DNA from 4 places in the Pseudoalteromonas sp. SS15 genome. Region 1 is predicted to be linked to each of the others. Evidence: predicted binding sites of a transcription regulator. Region 1 holds the regulator's gene; each other region holds the start of a gene.

Region 1 (3,777 bases):
AAAGACTTACTTGCCCAGCTAGAGCGCTCAAGAGAGCTTAGGTTAGCACTGAATAACTAACTCTTTATATCTTTACCGAATTAAAAAAGCAGCGTCGTAGCTGCTTTTTTAATGCCTTAGCTGTTAGCTGTTAGCTGTTAGCTACCAAGGTTAAACATAAAAGATGCCTAGCAAAAAGGTTCAGGCATAAAAAAACCCGCCGTAGCGGGTTTTTAAAACTTTCAGATTGCGATTATTGCGCAGCCATGAAGTCGATACCTTCTTGGATATCTTTGTTTAATGTTTCTAGCATGTCGTTCTTCGCTTTCTCTTCGAACGCGCTTAGCTCGCCGTAAGAAAGAATTTCTTCAACACCGTTAGTACCTAAACGTACTGGGTGTGCGAAGTATGCTGCGTCACCGTTCTCAACTGCAACGTATGCATAGTCAACAACGTTTTGCTCGCCTTGAAGACCCTTAACTAGTGAGAAGCAGAAACGTGCTGCTGCTGCACCCATTGAAAGTGTCGCTGAACCGCCACCTGCTTTAGCGTTAACAACTTCAGTACCCGCGTTTTGGATACGTGGAGTAAGTGCTGCAACTTCTTCTTCAGTGAACTCAACACCTTCAACTTGAGAAAGTAGAGGAAGAATAGTAGTACCTGAGTGACCACCAATAACTGGTACTTTAACTTCAGATACGTCAACACCTTTCAGTTCAGCAACGAATGCTTCTGAACGGATAACGTCTAGTGTAGTTACACCGAATACACGTGATGCTTCATAAGTACCCGCTTTTTTGAATACTTCAGCAACGATTGGTACAGTGCCGTTTACTGGGTTAGTGATAACACCAACTAGAGCTTTAGGACAGTTACGTACGATACCTTCAGCAAGTGTCTTGATGATACCAGCGTTAACATTGAAAAGGTCAGCACGGTCCATACCAGGCTTACGAGGCATACCAGCTGGGATAAGAACAATGTCAGCACCCGCTAGCGCTGCGTCAAGATCATCTGCACCAAAACCTGCAACTTTAACTGCAGTTGGGATGTGAGATAGGTCTACAGCAACACCAGGAACAACTGGCGCTACGTCGTATAGAGATAGCTCAGAACCTGCAGGAAGGCCATTTTTAAGAAGTAAAGATAGAGCTTGACCGATACCGCCAGCGGCACCTAATACAGCAACTTTCATGTGGAATTCTCCATAATTTGAAGGTGGAATTGTGTGTGCTGTAAAGATAATGAAAAGTGCAGGTAAAAACAAATTTATCGGCGCTATTTTAAGGTTTTTTTCGACTATAGTTGTAAAATATTGCTTTCAGCGTGCAAGCTCGCTTTACACTTCAAAATATTCATTTTTCTGTTTCTAAAAATGCCCTGCCACTTAAGCAAATCTTGCAATCAATTCACTTTGTTTTTTAATTGCAAAGTTGGGTCTGGATTCAGAATTGTGTAAAATCTAAGTAATATTTAATAAACGAGTTCAATTATGCAAGCAAACGAGAAGCAAGAAGCGCTGATAAAAGCATTCAAAGCACTATTAAAAGAAGAAAACTTTGGCTCGCAGGGTGAAATTGTCGATGCCCTGAAAGATCAAGGCTTTGATAATGTAAGTCAAAGCAAAGTGTCACGTATGCTAAGTAAGTTTGGTGCGGTAAGAACTCGTAACGCAAAACAAGAAATGGTTTACTGCTTACCGGCAGAAATGGGCGTACCAACGGCAAAAAGCCCATTAAGACAATTAGTGATTGATATCATGCACAATGAAATGATGATCATCATCCGTACAAGCCCTGGTGCAGCTCAACTGATTGCCCGCTTACTAGACTCATTAGGTACTGCTGATGGCGTATTAGGTACCATTGCCGGTGACGATACTATTTTTATTGCACCAGCTAAAATCTCAGAGATAGATGTAACGCTTGAGAAAGTAAAAACCTTATTCGACAACGTTTAACTTTCGGCTATTTGCGCCATGTTTTGCAAAAACTGCACGGATGGCGCAAAAAACGCAGCTCCCATATCGGCCTGACAATAATCTAACCATGCATCGTAATGCTGTTCGTTCCCTACTCGTGTCGTTAACAGCTGCTCGAAAGCATCCCCCTTTGCGGCACAACTCACCCATAAAGATCCTTGCTCAAAGACATCTCCAAACGGCATACTTTGCTCAAGCAATAAAGGTAAGTTGTCTGGACTTTTAAGCTCAGTTAATGCGGCATGGTTATTTGCTAAGACGTTTTCTAGCTTTTTGTTCTCTAAACGAGAGCGGCCCATAATGGCTTCTTGATCGTTCAGGCTTAATTGTTGCCAACGGTTTAGATCAAACTTCACTCGCTGTACATGAATGTAGCTACCTTGATCTTCAAAGCTTTCAGGGTCATGAACTAAAGCCACTTGGCGCTTAAAACGTCCATGTGGCGTATTAGCACCATAAATAAAGCCGTTAAAGTTTCGACCGTCTAAGAATCGGAAAGTACGGATATGTGCGACCAATTCCACTTTACCCGCCAACATATGCCTAACACTTTGTGCAAATAGGTGATTCACATCTTCTCTGTCAGAGCGGATCACATAGAGTAAATCAAATGGCTGAGTGTGCATAAGGTGCTCGTGAGAGCGAATATGCGGGAAGCTTTTTAACTCTTTAGGAATACACTCGGGATATATATGTGGCCAATACTGCGCACCAATAGCCACAAAGCTAGATACCATAGATTCAGAGAAGCGGTCACTCAATTCTGATTGTAAGCGTTCACATTGCCCTAATGCTGCTCTAACGGCTTCGTCTTGACCGTCGAGCACATTAAAAAACAAATGTAATCCATGCAGATTTGCCTCTGCACACACTCCTGACTGCGGCTGAGCCATGGCACCCCAAGTTATAATAAGTAATGACTATGAAAAGAAATTTACCGCATGTGGCTTAATTTTAAAAGTCACTGGCTCATTAATATTCAGGGCATGTTCACTTTCGACGGGCACTTCTATGACTTGCTCTGCCACTTTTATTTGATAAATAAACTCAGTCCCGATAAAGCGCGATTGCAGAATTTCGACGTCATTTGTCTCGCCATTTTCTAGCTGTATATGAGCTGGTCGAATATAAATTTGCCCACTACCTTGCGCATTTTCACACGCTTTTGTCGAAGTGAATCTACCAAATGAAGTAGTAAATTCGCGTTTATCTTCAGCTTGGGCTGGAATATAAATACCCTGCCCCAAGAATTCTGCCACTTCTTTACAAGCTGGCTGCTCAAACAACGTTTTAGCATCGCCTAATTGGGCGATTTTACCTTGATGCATCACAGCCAGTTTATCTGCAAAAGCAAAGGCCTCTTCTTTTGAATGACTGACAAAGATAGCTGAGACCTTTTGATCTTTTATGATCTGTCTAATGTCATTGATCAGTTGGAAGCGCACTTGCGCATCAATATTCGAAAAAGGCTCGTCAAGCAGTAACAAGTTAGGTTTATAAGCAAGCGCTCTCGCAATGGCGACACGTTGTTGCTGACCACCTGAAAGCTCATGAGGGTAACGCTCAGAAAATTCAGATAAATGCACAAGCTCCAGCATTTCATTAACACGTGCTTGTTTGTCAGCCTTATTAAATTTACTTAGGCCAAACGCGATATTTTGAGCAACCGTCAAGTGAGGAAATAACGCATAATCCTGAAACATCATACCAATATTACGATGCTGCGGCGCTGTAAACTGCGTGTTGTCACTCATGGTTTTACCATGAATAACAATTTGACCTTGCTGAGGCGTTAATAAACCTGCCACGGCTTTTAA
Region 2 (3,777 bases), on a different contig from region 1:
TAAAACTAAGAGATGATATGAATCAGGGTGAGTACATAGCAGGTTCTATGATAGCGCCCGATGAGTCTTATTTAATTTGGAGTGTGCAACGAGCAAAGGGTCTTGGGCAATCTGATCTTTATATTAGTTTTAAAAGGCAAGATGGCACTTGGTCGAAGGTTATAAACATGGGAGCAACAATTAATACAGAAAAACAGGAAAGCTCTCCTCAATTATCACCAGATGGAAAATACTTCTTTTTTATTCGGGGTGATTGGCATGTGAATGGAAGCGGCAAACGTGTTTATGAAGGGAAACAACATTGGGTAGATATTCAGGTGATTAAAAACTTAAGACTAAAAAGTGAGTTTACTTAATTATCTTGTGTCTACAAACAAAGGCGCATTTGGCGTCTTTTGATTAATATCTATAGGGCACGTGACCGCTCAACGAGTATGCTTATTTACGAGTTACATGGTAAGTAACCAAGTGACAAACTGCTTAGCTTCTAATGTATTGCTAAGGCTTACTTTTCTGAAATTTGAGTGATCTTTATAAACAACATTTTGTTTGTTTACAGAGATCGATGAAATCGGTGGTGTGGCTTCAATATTTGAGCCATTAAATCTATGTGTCATATTTTTCTTAAATGGTATTAATGGTTTTCTTTGAAAGTAGATAGTATTGAATCTTTATTTAACTAATTTAAAAATACTATTACTTAACAGACATGCTAGGTTATATAGCTAGCTGGTTTTTCAGGGTATTTCTGATGCGCTTTAATTTAAGCTTCCATGTTTATATTTAATTATATAAATCAAAATGGAATATCAATATAAAGGCGAAAACGAGGCGTTACTTCTGTCTTTCCACAAAACGTTTAACATTAGCGCTAAGCTTATCGCATTTACTTTTCTGAGCGTTATATTCAGTTGAGCCTTCTTCAAGCGCTTCAAGTATCTCTTGCTCTTGGCGGTATTCGCCAACTAACTGAGCCAGCTTATCTTCGAAACTCACTCTTTTCGTTTTTTTACTATTACTTCGGTTTGTCTTACGCATGGTACATGTAACCCGTGGTTCTGATTATTTATTTACTACTTAGTTTTGGTGTCTTTAATCGTATTGCTGAAAATGATTTTATTCTTTTTTAATCAATGGCTTGATTTAAAAGTAATCGCAGTCAGTTCGTTGCAAGGGGTGATTTAGAAGTGCTTTAAAGCTAAGTACTTAAAATGTGAGGTGCCTTTAATGTAAAAGCACCTCTGCAAAAAAGCTTACGCGAGTGTAACGCTATTTGCTTGAGGGCCTTTAGCGCCCTTTTCGATATTGAAAGCAACACTTTGACCTTCAGTCAGAGTTTTAAAACCTTCAATTTCGATTGATTTGAAATGAACAAAAACATCTTGGCTACCATTATCAGGTGCGATAAAACCAAAACCTTTTAATTCATTAAACCATTTTACTTTACCAGTTGTCTTATTTGACATATATGCCTCTATCTACGAGTGAATATTTTGAAAAGCTACTAATTCTGTAATGTAGGAAAAAAATCGCAGGGTATATATGACGAACTGAGTCGAAAAGAAACTGAGAAGAATTTGAACTAAATATATTTAATTAATAGCTCGCTTTAATAGCGCGCTTTAATAGCTCGCTGTTTGAGCTAAGGTCACTATACAGTAAAAGAAACTAATAGATAGCTATTTATTTTTTATTTTTATATGTTCATTAAAAACAATAACTAAAAGTTATATCTCTAATTGGCTGATTGCGAGTATGTCGTGCTCAGTGGCAGATGGCCTTGTTTAGCCTTATTTTTGCTCTGTTGCCAGATGTATTTCTCTTCCTCCTTAATATTTATTTCAAATGATTGATGTAGCCTCAAGATCTAAAAATGCACAAATAAAGAATATTAATTCTTTATTTGTGCATAATAATTCTTTAAAGTTGTAGCCAATATCCATTGATGGTTGAACAAAGGTAAGCTGCAGGTGCGTACAACTGAACTCGTAGACGGTTTTCGTCAATCAACGCCTTATGTAAATGCGCATAGGGGGAAAACATTTGTAATCATGCTTGGTGGTGAGGCAATTGATCAGCCTGGCTGTCGCAGTATTATTAATGATATTGCGTTACTAACGAGTCTCGGTATCAAGATTGTGTTGGTATTTGGCGCGCGACCTCAAATTAATGAGGCGCTGAGTGATGCTGGCATAATTACCCAGTTTCATAATGATGTACGGGTGACCGACAATGAGTCGCTTAAAGTCATTAAGCAAGTTGCTGGTGCCATGCAGCTCGACATCACCGCACGTTTGTCTAAATCGTTGAGCAGCACCCCCATGTCGGGCTCCAATCTCAACGTTGTCAGTGGTAACTTTGTGATCTCCCAGCCTTTGGGTATTGATAACGGTGTCGACTATCACCATTCAGGCAAAGTGCGTCGCATTGACGTAGATGGTATTCGCCATCAATTGAACAACAACAGTATTGTATTACTTGGCCCGATCACCGCATCGGTCACTGGTGAGAGCTTTAACTTAACAGCAGAAGAGATCGCTACCCAAGTTGCACTCAAGCTCAATGCAGATAAAATGCTGGGCTTTTGTAAAGAGGCAGGGATCTTAGATGAAAATGGTGAAGCATTGGCTGAGCTCATGCCTAATGAAGCGGAGCAGGTGCTAGCGCGACATCGTGAGCAAGGCTCTACTTGCATGAGTGCCTCGGTATTTTTGCAAGCGGCCATCGATGCATGTCGTGGCGGTGTGCACCGTTGTCACTTGGTTAGTTACGAAGAAGATGGTGCCTTGCTTCAAGAGCTATTTTCCCTCGATGGTATTGGTACGCAAATCGCGCCACAGAGCTCTGAGCAATTACGTAGCGCAACAATTGGCGACATTAATGGCATTATCAATTTAATTCGCCCGCTCGAAGAGCAAGGTTACTTGGTTCGCCGTTCTCGCGAACAATTAGAAATAGAGATTGAGCAGTTTACCGTAATAGACCGCGATGGCGTGATCATCGCCTGTGCCGCACTTTACCCATTTGACGAAGAGAATATGGGCGAATTTGCCAGTCTTGCCGTTCATCCGCAATATCGTGATGCAGATCGTGGCAGCATTCTACTTCGATCGGTCATCAATAAAGCCAAGCGCATCGGTTATAAGAGTTTGTTTGCGCTGACAACGCGCAGTATTCATTGGTTTCTGGAGCAGGGTTTTGATTGTGTGGGTGTGGAAGACTTACCTGATAAAAAGCGTTCGCTTTATAATTACCAAAGACGCTCTAGGGTACTAAAACTGGATCTAACAAGACTGCCGAAGAATAGGTAATCAGCTCGGTTTTTTTGGAGCACCTTAGGCGCGACTTTGTGTCGCGCTTGTTTTACAGTTGTTTGCGTGGGGTAAACCCACGCCTACAGTGTTTATTCCAATTGATAGTTTCAATATGGCACGTGCTAAATGTAGGCGCGACTTTATGCCGCGCTTGTTTTGTAGTTGCTTGCTTGGGGTAAACCCACGCCCGCAGTGTTCGTTTCAGTTGATAGTTTCAATATGGCACGTGCTAAATGTAGGCGTGACTTTATGTCGCGCATGTTCTGAAGTTGTTTGCGTGGGGATAAACCCACGTCTAAAGTGTTTATTTCAATTTTTAGCTAAATGCACAAGAGCTCAGTGTAGGCGCGACTTCATGTCGCGCATGTCTTGTAGTTGCACATAAACAGTGTTTTTTAATGCGGGTTTATCTCACTTTTGGCAAAGCGGGCTTTACGTTTTTCAGCTGCCGTTTTCTCGCGTT
Region 3 (3,777 bases), on a different contig from region 1:
TGTTGTGCAGCGTGCAGGCTGGTCTTCACTTTGACCTCCATGCCGCCAACAATGACTCCTTCTTCGATAAGAGTAGCAATGTGTTGTTCAGATAATTGATGTAAAGGTTGCTTGTTTGCATCAAGCACCGCCTCTACATCTGTCATATAAATCAGTTCAGCATCTAGTTGCTCAGCAATCGCCGCCGCCGCTTCATCGGCATTAACGTTATAAAGTTGACCATCAGCGCCAATGCCAATTGAACTCACCATAGGTGTTCTACCCAGCTCTAAGAGCGTAGGTAAAATACTTACTTCAACTTGCTGGCACTCGCCCACTTGCCCCAATGCTTTGAGTTTTTGCGAAGCAATTAAACCCGCTTCATATAAACAAGTACCCACAGGCTTTAAACCCGCTTTAATCGCTTGACCACTCAGTTGTTTGTTTGCAGTACCTGCCAATGCGCCCACAATATATGGCATCTGTTCTTTTGGACTGATACGAAGACCTTGATGCTTAGCCGTTGCAAAACCCGCATCCGACAACCACTTATCAACTAACGCGCCGCCGCCATGTACCACAACAAACTGCTTGTCGATTTGTACTTTTGTTAGCTCAGCAATTGCAGAAAATAGTCCCATCGCTGCATCTTCCGTGTTTAACACCGCGCCACCGACTTTAATGACCCATGTTTGCATCTTCATGACACTCCTTTTAAGCCAAGTTCAGCAGGTAACAATGCTGCGATATTCATACACTGTAGCGCTTGACCAGCTGCCCCTTTTAACAGGTTATCAATGGCAACCACCACAATCAGTTGCTCACCTTGTACTTGCCAGCCAATATCAACATACGGCTGTTTGGCCACACCTTTAATTGACGGCATTTGCTTGTTGCCTTTTAAACGAATTAGCGGTTCGTCGGCGAGCACTTGGAATGCTTCGTTAACTTGGTGCTCACTCACACCCGGCTTCAGCTTCACATAAATGGTTTCAAGAATACCGCGAGCAAAGTTGCCTAAGTGCGGGGTGAATAACACTGCATGACCAAGATACTGTGAAATTTCAGGCGTATGCCTGTGATTGAATAACCCATAAGGTGCGAGAGACACTTCGCAAAACTGGGTGCCAATATTGGCTTTACGACCCGCGCCGGTGACACCCGATACTGCGTTAACAATAATGGTATCGTCAGCAAGTAAATTAGCTTGTTTAAGTGGTTTTAAACCATTTAATGCAGCCGTTGGATAACAACCAGCAACAGCAACGAGTTGTGCCTGTGAAATGCCCTTTGCATTCCACTCTGCTAAACCATATTCAGCTTGTGCAAGCCAAGTGGGTGATTGGTGCGTAAAGCCATAAAAGCTGTCGTAGTCTTGAGGATTTTTAAGTCTAAAGCCGCCTGATAAATCAAATACCTTTTTACCCATAGCTAAAAACTTAGGTGCAAGTTCTACACTCACTTTGTGATCTGTACACAGGCACACAAAGTCTGCATTTGCTTCGATATCAACAAAGGCTTGTTCATTAAGAGGTAAAAGAAGCGTGTCGAGCAAAGAGGCATGTTCTGGATACAAGTCACTCAGTAATTTTCCTTTGTCTAAACTTTGCTCTGACACAAAACATCCAGCAAGGGAGAAGTTGGGATGTTTGGCAATTAAACTGGCTAATTCAGCGCCGCTATAGCCGCTAGCGCCAATAATGGTTACATTCAACATAGTAAAAAAGTCTCTAAAAATTTGGTTCCGTTTCGTGCCCTCTGGGCATTATTTAAAAAGTGTTGAATGTATATCGTCGCATCTTAGCCTCTAAATATATTTATGCTCAAAAAGTGAATTGATATTCATACTAAACACATATAAATTATTATGCAAACATTTTGAATAAATATTTTGGACTAATATGACCACTCCCGCTTTTATTAATATGTACCAGCAGCTTATCGCCGAGCCTTCGATCAGCGCACTCGACCCACAGCTCAACATGAGTAATCGCTCAACCATTACCTTGCTTGCAAACTGGTGTGAAAATTTAGGTTTTCAGGTTGAAATAACCGAGCTCGAAAGTGCACCGGGTAAATTTAATTTACTGGCAAAACGTGGCGAAGGTGAAGGCGGCCTTATGCTAGCTGGCCACACCGACACGGTACCATTTGACGAAAGTCGCTGGCGTTACGATCCATTTAAACTCAGCGAAGTCGATAACAAACTCTATGGTCTAGGTTCAATTGATATGAAAGGCTTTTTTGCATTTGTGATTGAAGCCATTAAGCAACTTGATACACAAGATGCGAAACAAGCTAAACCCATTATAATCCTCGCCACCGCAGATGAAGAGACCACCATGGCGGGCGCACAAGAAGTGGCAAAACATCAAAACTTAAAACCTGAGTTTTGTGTCATTGGAGAGCCAACGGACATGGTGCCTGTATTCACCCATAAAGGGCATATGAGTACCGCCATCCGTGTTACCGGTAAATCGGGTCATAGCTCTGATCCTGCACGCGGTTTAAATGCCATTGAAGTGATGCATAAAATTATTGCAAAGCTGTTGCAACTAAAAGATACTTTAAAGAATAAATATTCAATTGAGCATTTTGCAATACCCTACCCAACGTTAAACCTAGGGCATATTCATGGAGGAGATAATGCCAATCGTATCTGTGGCTGCTGTGAACTACACTTAGACATTCGTCCATTACCAGGCCTAAGCATTCAAGAGCTGCAATTATTATTGCTAGAAGCGGTTAAACCTATTAATGATGAATACCCAAATAGTGTCGCGGTTATCGACTTACACGATCCTATTCCGGCCTTTACTGGTACAACCGACAGCGCATTAGTAAAACTAGCTGAAGCAGTTTCTGGGGAGCTAGCCATTGCGGTGAACTACTGTACTGAAGCACCATTTTTGCAACAACTCGGCTGCGAAACGATTGTTATGGGTCCGGGCTCTATCGAACAAGCCCACCAGCCTGACGAGTTTTTAGCAATGGAGAAGATAAAACCTTCACAAGAAAAGATCACAAAGCTAATTCATAAATTATGTTTCTAAAACTAAAAAAGCCACCGAAGGTGGCTTTATTCAATCTGATTATCTATCTGCTATTGTAATTGTTTCACAGATTTCGATACTCATTGTATAAGTTGTTGGTCTATCACACGCGATTGAGCCAGTGTCAGTGATGCATCGTAGGGTATTAACACCACCTGCTACCGCTGGTGTTGCATTGACTGGTAGTGCTTTGTTGTCTTTTGACAGGTTTTTTACGCTTTTTTTATTTAGTTTAAGTTTCATTTTATTTTCCTTAAATGAATGAGTTTGGTGCCTGTGGATGATTTACTTTCAGTCCCTCAGAACCAATGGATGAATCAAGTATTGTTCTTTGACTTATTAAGATAAACAGTCGTTTCTGTAGCTTGGTGGCAAAGTAGTGATTGTAATACAAGGGTTTGTATGGCAAACCTCAGTTTTTGCAAACACAGGTACACCACCAGCAATTTGTGGAGTTGCTTCTAAAGCAACTTGAGCGTTATCTAAACTTAAGTTTTTTACTTTCTTTTTGTTTAACTTCAATTTCATAGTGACTTTCCTTATTGAGTGTGACCTAAAGGTCAAAAAAGAAACTACCAAAAAGGGGACAAGCTAGCAAGAATTTAATTGAATATTTCTCAAGTAAGCAAAATGATAATTAAAAGGAAATTAAACATAAAAAAAGAGCGCTTATTTGCGCTCTTTAAATTAAAAATTAAATAGGTGAACCTGGCGGCATTTTTAATGCTGTAAAGCCTTCTGGCCA
Region 4 (3,777 bases), on a different contig from region 1:
GTTAGAACATTTAGTACCGCCTGAGTACCGACGATTTGCGATGTTGGTGTCACAAGCGGAATAAAACCAAGGTCTTTACGAACAGCTGGGATCTCTTTTAGAACATCATCTAGCTTATCACCCGCGCCTTGTTCTTTAAGCTGGTTTTCCATGTTAGTTAACATGCCGCCAGGCACTTGAGCGAGTAAGATACGGCCATCAACGCCTTTTAAGCTGCCTTCAAATGCCGCATATTTCTTTCTAACTTCGCGGAAGTAACTCGCAATCTCTTCAAGCTCACCAAGGTTTAGACCTGTATCACGCGCTGTGCCTTCGGTAATTGCCACCATGGTCTCTGTGGCACTATGACCATAAGTCATACTCATAGACGAAATAGCAGTATCAAGCATATCAATACCTGCATCAATGGCTTTTTGGTATGTCGCGGTACTTAAACCCGTTGTCGCGTGACACTGCATGGCAATTGGCACTGACACGGTATTTTTAAGTTCAGTGATCAGCTCTTCTGCATCATAAGGCTTTAATAAGCCAGCCATATCTTTAATACAGATTGAATGACAGCCCATGGCTTCTAGTTTTTTCGCCTGTTCTAGCCACATGTCTAAAGTGTGAACCGGACTCACAGTATAAGAAATGGTACCTTGCGCATGCGCACCGACTTTAATAGCTGCTTTAATCGCCGTTTCAAGGTTCCGGACATCATTCATGGCATCGAAAATACGGAAAACATCAACGCCATTATGATGTGCACGTTCTACAAATTTCTCTACCACGTCATCGGCATAATGGCGATAACCCAGTAAGTTTTGACCACGTAAAAGCATCTGCTGCTTGGTATTTGGCATGGCTTCTTTTAAAGCGCGAATGCGATACCAAGGATCTTCGCCCAAATAACGGATACAAGAATCAAAGGTTGCACCACCCCAAGATTCAACAGACCAATAACCGGCTTTATCTAGTTTTTCTGCGATTGGTAGCATATCTTCTAGTCGCATTCGAGTAGCAAGCAATGATTGGTGTGCGTCTCTTAAAACCAATTCAGTTAATTTTAACTTTGACATAGTGGACCCCTTTATTATTTTGATCTGTACTGAGCGATAGCTGCGCTGATTGCAGCAATGTGCGCGTTAGATACGCCAGTTGATGCTGGGCGTTTAGTAGGTTGACGTTGTGGTTTTGCTGGCTCATCACCACCTGCGATAAGTGATAACTTGCTTACAGCAAAAATTAAGATAGATAAGAAGGCAAAAACCCCAACCATGCCGGTAAGCATTAAGCTGGCTGCCTCTAGCAACAATGCACCTATATCCATGTTCTCCCCCTTTTTCACAACGCGCTTTGCGTCATTAATCATTTTTTATAAATATTTATTCAACATCATAACAAACGAGCTCAACTTGTAAACAACATTGTAAATTGGTAATACCAATATTAAAAGTTGAACAATAGCAACAACTTAACTGTAAAATACTGATCAAACGAATGAATTACTGAGATAAATATGAAAAATATTCAAAATAGCGCAGGTTTATTTAAATACCTTTAAATAAAAGTGATAAATAGGTTACGAAGATAAGTTTAAAAAACGGAAACAAAAAATGGTAAGACCAAGTGAATACTAAACAAAACACCGTTATGAGTGAATAGAAAATGTATATTCATACTTAATGCAAGTCACATTAAAAAATTTCAAATACGCATACACCATTCTTTTTTGATAAAATTGGCAGCAAATAAAGATTAATGAGTTGCTATGTATAAACACGAATTTACCCTTGATAAGCCTTACTATCAGGAGTGCTTTGATGAGTCTGAAAAATTTGGTAAAGCTAACAAACCTAAATATGCGTTAGTCGGTTTTCTAACCCTGCTCGGTTTAGTGTCTATTTATGGTTTAGAGAATGGCTATCTGGGGAATTTCTTAATCATTTTGGCAGTTATTGAATGCATTTCATATTACTATCGTCGTCCTTGGTGGGTTGCCAGACAGATGATCAGCAGAGCAAGTGGCTCCAATGTGATTGTTGAGATTGACGAAGAAAAAATTAAAGCAGATAACCCATACAAATCGTTTGTATTTAATTGGCAAGACATCACCAAAGTTATAAAAACAGACAGAGGTCTACTTATCTATTCACTAAGAGGTGCACAATATTTATCTTTAAGTGCATTGGATGACGAGACGGTTGAGTTTATCTTAGCGCAAAAAAAAGCCACTAATGAATAGTGGCTCTTTAAATTATTCGCTAAAAGCTGATCAGATGTTACCTGTTGCAGGACCAGACTTTTCAGCCTGAATTCGCATGTAAATCTCTTCACGGTGAACTGAAACATCTTTAGGTGCATTAACACCAATACGTACTTGGTTACCTTTAACACCTAGTACAGTTACAGTTACTTCATCACCAATCATTAGGGTTTCACCCACTCGACGAGTTAGTATTAGCATTCTATTGCTCCTGTTATTCCAAAAATTAGAAGATTCCGCGTCAATTTCATTTTAATGAAAAGTATTCATAAAAGTAAGCAAAAAAACCATTTTACTCAATACTTTCCAATAAAAATGTGCTGTGCAATGCTCTAACAGCCAATTCTAGGTACTTTTGCGGCAGCAAAGCCGAAATTTTCATTTCGGATGTTGTCACTAAGTCAGCTCTAATATTCTCGTGAGACATTGCCGTATAAAACTGTGCGATAACTTCCACATGAGACTTCAGGCCAATGCCTATCACAGACACTTTAGCCACTTCCTTATCACACGCCAATTCAACAAAACCGAGACTTTCTTGCTGGTGTGTCAAAAGCTCAATAACTTGATGATGATCATTACTGTGCACAGTAAAAGCATAGTCTATTTTATCAAGTTGGTGGTTTAATTGGCTCAACATATCTACCGCAATGCCCGCATCAGCCAATACGGTGAGTAGGCTTGCAAAGATCTGTGGCTGATTTGGTAACTGCTTAAGGGTAATTAACACCTCATCTTTACTGGCAGCCACACCTGAAACTGGGGCTTTATTCATATCTGGCTCCTCGTAAGTAATTAACGTCCCCTTTGAGTGGCAAAAGCTCGATAACACCCTAAGTGGTAATCGATAGTGACCAGCAGCTTCAACCGAACGCAAGTGTAAGACTTTCGCTCCAAGGCTCGCCATCTCTAACATTTCATCAAAGGTAATTTGCTCAAGACGACGCGCATTCGGCTCAATACGAGGATCTGTGGTGTAAACACCATCTACGTCTGTGAATATCTGACATTCAGCCGCTTTCAAGGCACCCGCTAACTCAACCGCCGTTGTGTCTGTGCCACCACGGCCTAGCGTTGTTATATTGCCTTCCCGATCTCGCCCCTGAAAACCCGCCACTATCACAATACGGTTATGTTCCATTTCTTGATTTAAACGGTCGGTACAGATGGACTCAATTCTCGCTTTACCAAACATGTTGTCAGTTTGAATACCAATTTGATCGGCAAGTAAACTAATTGCTGGATGTCCGCGACGAATGATGGCCATAGCCAAAAGCGACGCAGTCACTTGTTCGCCAGTCGTCACCAAAACATCGAGTTCACGGCTGCTAGGACGGCTGTCAATTTCGTGTGCGAGAGAGATTAAACGATTGGTTTCACCAGACATTGCAGAGACAACGGCAACGACTTGATGACCCTGTTGTTGGGTTTTTATGATGATATCGGCAACAGCCTCGATACGCTCAATCGAGCCTACCGAGGTGCCACCAAATTTTTGAACAATTAATGCCACGAGTTACATCGCAATT

The links. Region 1 encodes ArgR, which controls arginine synthesis, uptake and breakdown. Its sites were predicted from a motif close to ANTGAATANNTATTCANT; they were not measured.
Region 2: argA (amino-acid N-acetyltransferase) is a predicted target of ArgR. The motif match lies at 1,905-1,922, and genes of this name have one in related genera.
Region 3: argC (N-acetyl-gamma-glutamyl-phosphate reductase) is a predicted target of ArgR. The motif match lies at 1,809-1,826, and genes of this name have one in related genera.
Region 4: AAEU28_RS09705 (OadG family transporter subunit) is a predicted target of ArgR. The motif match lies at 1,359-1,376, and genes of this name have one in related genera.

What each region holds. Positions count from the first base shown of each region.
Region 1 is NZ_JBMMUD010000002.1:462,419-466,195, forward strand. Features, by position in the region: gene AAEU28_RS06390 (peptidoglycan DD-metalloendopeptidase family protein) at 1-60, shown strand, start outside; gene mdh (malate dehydrogenase) at 233-1,174, opposite strand; gene argR (transcriptional regulator ArgR) at 1,472-1,939, shown strand; gene AAEU28_RS06405 (Dyp-type peroxidase) at 1,936-2,853, opposite strand; gene AAEU28_RS06410 (ABC transporter ATP-binding protein) at 2,881-3,777, opposite strand, start outside.
Region 2 is NZ_JBMMUD010000007.1:205,176-208,952, reverse strand. Features, by position in the region: gene AAEU28_RS15805 (hypothetical protein) at 1-356, shown strand, start outside; gene AAEU28_RS15800 (hypothetical protein) at 450-617, opposite strand; gene AAEU28_RS15795 (hypothetical protein) at 835-1,038, opposite strand; gene AAEU28_RS15790 (cold-shock protein) at 1,254-1,466, opposite strand; gene argA (amino-acid N-acetyltransferase) at 1,971-3,311, shown strand; gene AAEU28_RS15780 (ribbon-helix-helix domain-containing protein) at 3,710-3,777, opposite strand, start outside.
Region 3 is NZ_JBMMUD010000010.1:122,358-126,134, reverse strand. Features, by position in the region: gene argB (acetylglutamate kinase) at 1-683, opposite strand, end outside; gene argC (N-acetyl-gamma-glutamyl-phosphate reductase) at 680-1,693, opposite strand; gene argE (acetylornithine deacetylase) at 1,881-3,032, shown strand; gene AAEU28_RS18370 (hypothetical protein) at 3,072-3,275, opposite strand; gene AAEU28_RS18365 (hypothetical protein) at 3,372-3,560, opposite strand; gene AAEU28_RS18360 (zinc-dependent metalloprotease) at 3,727-3,777, opposite strand, start outside.
Region 4 is NZ_JBMMUD010000004.1:80,118-83,894, forward strand. Features, by position in the region: gene oadA (sodium-extruding oxaloacetate decarboxylase subunit alpha) at 1-1,061, opposite strand, end outside; gene AAEU28_RS09705 (OadG family transporter subunit) at 1,076-1,312, opposite strand; gene AAEU28_RS09710 (YcxB family protein) at 1,754-2,227, shown strand; gene csrA (carbon storage regulator CsrA) at 2,258-2,449, opposite strand; gene AAEU28_RS09720 (aspartate kinase) at 2,541-3,761, opposite strand; gene alaS (alanine--tRNA ligase) at 3,776-3,777, opposite strand, start outside.